DNA from 2 places in the [Bacillus] caldolyticus genome. Region 2 is predicted to be linked to the other one. Evidence: a T-box and tRNA genes for the amino acid it is inferred to sense, from the RefSeq annotation. Region 2 holds a T-box; the other holds one or more tRNA genes.
The links. The T-box of region 2 lies ahead of trpS (tryptophan--tRNA ligase). A T-box ahead of a tRNA ligase gene usually reads a tRNA of that ligase, here a tRNA-Trp.

Region 1 (2,240 bases), 780 kb from region 2:
TTTTTCAGAAGAGGGAAGTCGTTTTCTTTTCCACGCTCTGCATACGTTTGGACGTCAATGCCAAAGTCATGAAATTGAATCACGTCCTCCTCCCCCTCCTATGAACCGATGGATTTTCTCTTCCGAAATAATTCACAAAAAATTTAGCACATTCTTTCAGAAAAGGGGAGAGGGCTTTCTGAAGGAATGTGCAAAAAAATGGCTCTTTTGTTCCGAAATAAAGTGATAATTTACATTAACTGTTGAAATCTTTAATTTAATAAGAACATCAGAGACCTCAATACAATGGTCTCTTTGCTTTTAGTCAAAAATCAACAATTAGCAATAACAGACAACCAATAAAAATTGGCACATCGACGAATGAAATAACAAAAAAGTTATCCACAGTTATTTCAGGATAGAGCCTAAGCTTAATCGTCCTTTCTTAAAATTTTCCTCATCAGTCCGATTATGATTTTATTGATTTCTATAGCTTCATTATCAAGCTCTGTGAATTTTTGTTCATCAATATAGCCGAGCCGTTTTGCAATTTTCTTAGTTCGCAATCCTCAATAAATATCTCTAACAATTCCTCAAATGTGTATTCAATTTCTGCGTTGTCATCAGATATTAGCAATAACTCCTCACGACTTAGCTCTCCTCTTCTTCCTCTCTTGCTCTTTCTCTGCAATTCTCTCTCATTTTCTATTCTTCCCACTTTCCATTTCACCTCACCGAACACGATTGTACGCACACGATTTTCTTCTCTCGAATCGTATTCGGTAAATAAAAAACAAGGGATTCCACTTACGTGAAACCCCTTGTCCCTAAAGCCTTTTCCCTATTTCGATGCCGATGGTGGGAGTCGAACCCACACGGGGGGTTACCCCACACGATTTTGAGTCGTGCGCGTCTGCCAATTCCGCCACATCGGCGCGACATGTATTATTCTATCACATTACTTCATGTCTGTCAACACTTTTTATATTCATTAGATGGAGGCGGCACCCGGATTCGAACCGGGGGTAAAGGTTTTGCAGACCTCTGCCTTACCACTTGGCTATGCCGCCTTGATCGAGAGCGGAAGACGGGACTCGAACCCGCGACCCCCACCTTGGCAAGGTGGTGTTCTACCACTGAACTACTTCCGCATCATTGGCTGGGGTAGCTGGATTCGAACCAACGCATCACGGAGTCAAAGTCCGTTGCCTTACCGCTTGGCTATACCCCAATGCCGGAAAGTGAAGGGCGACTAGTGGGAATCGAACCCACGCATGCCAGAGCCACAATCTGGTGCGTTAACCACTTCGCCATAGTCGCCATAATGATAATCAAAATGGCAGGGGCAGTAGGAATCGAACCCACACCGGAGGTTTTGGAGACCTCTGTTCTACCATTAAACTATGCCCCTTTAATCATGGTGGAGGGGGACGGATTCGAACCGCCGAACCCAAAGGGAGCGGATTTACAGTCCGCCGCGTTTAGCCACTTCGCTACCCCTCCAAAGAATGGTGCCGACTGCAGGACTTGAACCCGCAACCTACTGATTACGATTCAGTTGCTCTACCAATTGAGCTAAGTCGGCATAAAACAAATGCAAGAAGGTGGCTCATTGTTGTGCTCTGTGCCTCTTCCTCTACAAGCTGATTCGAGGAAGCAGGATGCGTCGAGGCAACTCGAAGCCGACTCGACGAAGCAAGTGCTCGTCTCTACCAATTGAGCTAAGTCGGCATAATTATGATATAAATCGTGGCTCATTGTTCATTTGTTGTGTCCCTTCCTCTACCAGCCAATTCGAAGAAGCTGGGTGCGTCGGGACAACTCGCAATCGATTCGATGAAGCGGATGCTCGTCTCTGCCAATAGAGCTAAGTCAGCTTGCTATCAATTATATGGTGGCTCGGGACGGAATCGAACCGCCGACACAAGGATTTTCAGTCCTTTGCTCTACCGACTGAGCTACCGAGCCATATATTATTTTTTAACTCGCTCGTTGAATTGCTCTGTGCCTCTTCCTCTACCAGCTGATTCAAAGACGCTCGATGCGTCGAGGCAACTCGAAGCGAATTCGATGAAGCGGATGCTCGTCTCTACCGAATGAGCTACCGAGCCATACCATATTTTTCGTGATTTTGGAACAATGGCGGTCCCGACGGGACTCGAACCCGCGATCTCCTGCGTGACAGGCAGGCATGTTAACCACTACACTACGGGACCAATTTTGGTTGCGGGGGCAGGATTTGAACCTGCGACCTTCGGGTT
Region 2 (2,240 bases):
AGGAGATTCGTGGGATTCTTCATGCCCCAAACAAGCATACGGCCCGACTGTTATTGGAACAAGTGCTGGCCAAATGGGAAGAAAAAGCCCCAAAAGCCATGCAAATCCTCGAAGAGGGATTCGAAGACGCCACCGCCGTATTGGACTATCCGGACCGTTATCGGCGGCGTCTGCGTACGACAAACGGAGTGGAACGGCTGAACGAAGAAATTCGCCGCAGAGAACGGGTCATCCGCATCTTTCCGAACCGGGAATCGGTGTATCGCCTCGTAGGCGCCGTGTTGATCGAAATGGACGAAAAATGGATATCGGGACGCAAATACCTGGATATGTCCGACTATTGGCAGTGGCGGAAAACGAAAGAGCAAGAAGCTCGATCGGTGAATCAGGAAGTTTCGGAGATGAAAAGAGTAGGGTAACCCCTTCGCTGTGTCAAGGAGAACGTGGAATACCGGAGCGAAGCGAGGATATGCCGCGAAAGCTCCTTGACACGCCTGTTCCTTGACAACATGATCGTTTGTCCGGGAAGGCGACTGGCAGGGAGACTTGCCGGACTTACCTACCATACGTCAAGTCTCAGGTCCATGTTGTCTATCAAAGGGGAATTTACACAATAATTTGGACTTGACCTCACTTGTCAGGTGCAAAACAGTAAAACGCAGGTTGAGTCACAGATAAAATCGCACAATTTTCACAATGAATTCACAGTATAATTCAAATCAATAAAAGAGCTTGAAAAACGTTACAAGAAAACGTTCCAATCTCTTTTATATTTAATGTAGGTTATTCAACAAAGCACCCGTTAGCCAACCATGAAGCGAGCTTCATCACAGATGATGGAAGTTAATTCTTTCTTCCATGGGAGTCAACCATGCCGCATCTATGTGGCACCAGCAATGATGAAAATACTGATTTTTTGTATAATTTAGTAAAAAAACATTGCAATCATTCTACCGTGTGATTATAATAAATAAAAAAATTCCATATATCTTTGTGATGATGAAGAATAGTAGGCATGGCGGACACTTCAGAGAGCTGATGGTTGGTGCAAATCAGTGTGGAAACCATGTTGAATGGGCTTCGGAGCAACCAGACCGAAATTTAGAGTAGGTTTTGGCGGAGAGTCTCACCGTTAAAAGAGACAAGGTATCGAAACGTAATTTATGTTTCCGTACCCTAAAAGTGCGTTTGTTGTTTTACAAACGAACAAAGGTGGCACCGCGGCTTTCCGTCCTTTGGCAAGTGGATGGAAAGCCTTTTTATTTAGTTGTCTAAAAGGAGTGATTAGTCATGGAAGACGGCTGGTGGACGTTTTTTTCAATTCAAAGCATTAAAACTACAACAAAATGGAGGGATTTCGATGAATAGGGGAATATTAGTATCAGGAATAAGACCTACAGGAGAATTACATTTGGGTAACTACTATGGTGCAATGAAGAATATCCTTGAATTACAGGAAAAGTACAATTCATACTTTTTTATCAGTGATATTCATTCACTAACTACTCACCCTAAACCAGATGATTTAACGAGAAATGTTTTGGAAATTGCTAAAGATTATTTGGCAGCAGGGCTCGATCCAAATAAATCTACATTTTATGTCCAATCCTCGATTGCAGAGGAAATATGTGAATTGCATACTTATTTAAGCATGGTAATGCCATTAGGGGATTTATTACGTTGTCCGACATTTAAGGAAAAAGCAAAAAAACAACCTGATAATGTCAATTATGGATTAGTAGGTTATCCAGTTTTGATGGCAGCAGACATTCTTATACACAAAGGAAAATTTGTGCCCGTCGGCGAAGATCAATTGGTTCATTTGGAAATAGCAAGGACCATTGTACGTAGATTTAACCAACTCTATGGAGATATTTTTCCTGAACCAAGACCGATTGTGGAAAATGCTGTTCGTATTCCTTCTCTTTCAGGGAAAGGGAAAATGAGTAAATCCGATAACGCCGACAGTTATATTAGTATGAAAGATGACAATAAAACCATTCAACGAAAAGTAAAGAAGGCATATTCTGACCCTACTCGTATCTATAAACATCAAGCAGGTAACCCTTCAAAAGAAGGGTGCAACGTTTATCATTTGCACACTTACTTTACTGAAAAGGAAACGTTAGAAAAGATTCAGCTCCAATGCAGTAATGCGACGATAGGGTGCGTACAATGTAAATCCATTCTATCCGATTCGATCAATTCCATCGTTGGACCGTTCAGAGAAAAAAGAAAAA

Region 1: it encodes a tRNA-Trp, which carries the amino acid that the T-box ahead of trpS (tryptophan--tRNA ligase) is inferred to sense. The anticodon was not compared.

What each region holds. Positions count from the first base shown of each region.
Region 1 is NZ_CP025074.1:2,626,209-2,628,448, reverse strand. Features, by position in the region: gene CWI35_RS13690 (DUF6431 domain-containing protein) at 1-83, opposite strand, end outside; gene CWI35_RS13685 (hypothetical protein) at 467-697, opposite strand; tRNA gene CWI35_RS13680 (tRNA-Leu) at 830-914, opposite strand; tRNA gene CWI35_RS13675 (tRNA-Cys) at 976-1,049, opposite strand; tRNA gene CWI35_RS13670 (tRNA-Gly) at 1,059-1,130, opposite strand; tRNA gene CWI35_RS13665 (tRNA-Gln) at 1,136-1,210, opposite strand; tRNA gene CWI35_RS13660 (tRNA-His) at 1,227-1,299, opposite strand; tRNA gene CWI35_RS13655 (tRNA-Trp) at 1,317-1,390, opposite strand; tRNA gene CWI35_RS13650 (tRNA-Tyr) at 1,398-1,482, opposite strand; tRNA gene CWI35_RS13645 (tRNA-Thr) at 1,489-1,564, opposite strand; tRNA gene CWI35_RS13640 (tRNA-Phe) at 1,872-1,947, opposite strand; tRNA gene CWI35_RS13635 (tRNA-Asp) at 2,120-2,195, opposite strand; tRNA gene CWI35_RS13630 (tRNA-Met) at 2,201-2,240, opposite strand, start outside.
Region 2 is NZ_CP025074.1:1,844,445-1,846,684, forward strand. Features, by position in the region: gene CWI35_RS09550 (IS256 family transposase) at 1-419, shown strand, start outside; T-box leader at 988-1,239, shown strand; gene trpS (tryptophan--tRNA ligase) at 1,412-2,240, shown strand, end outside.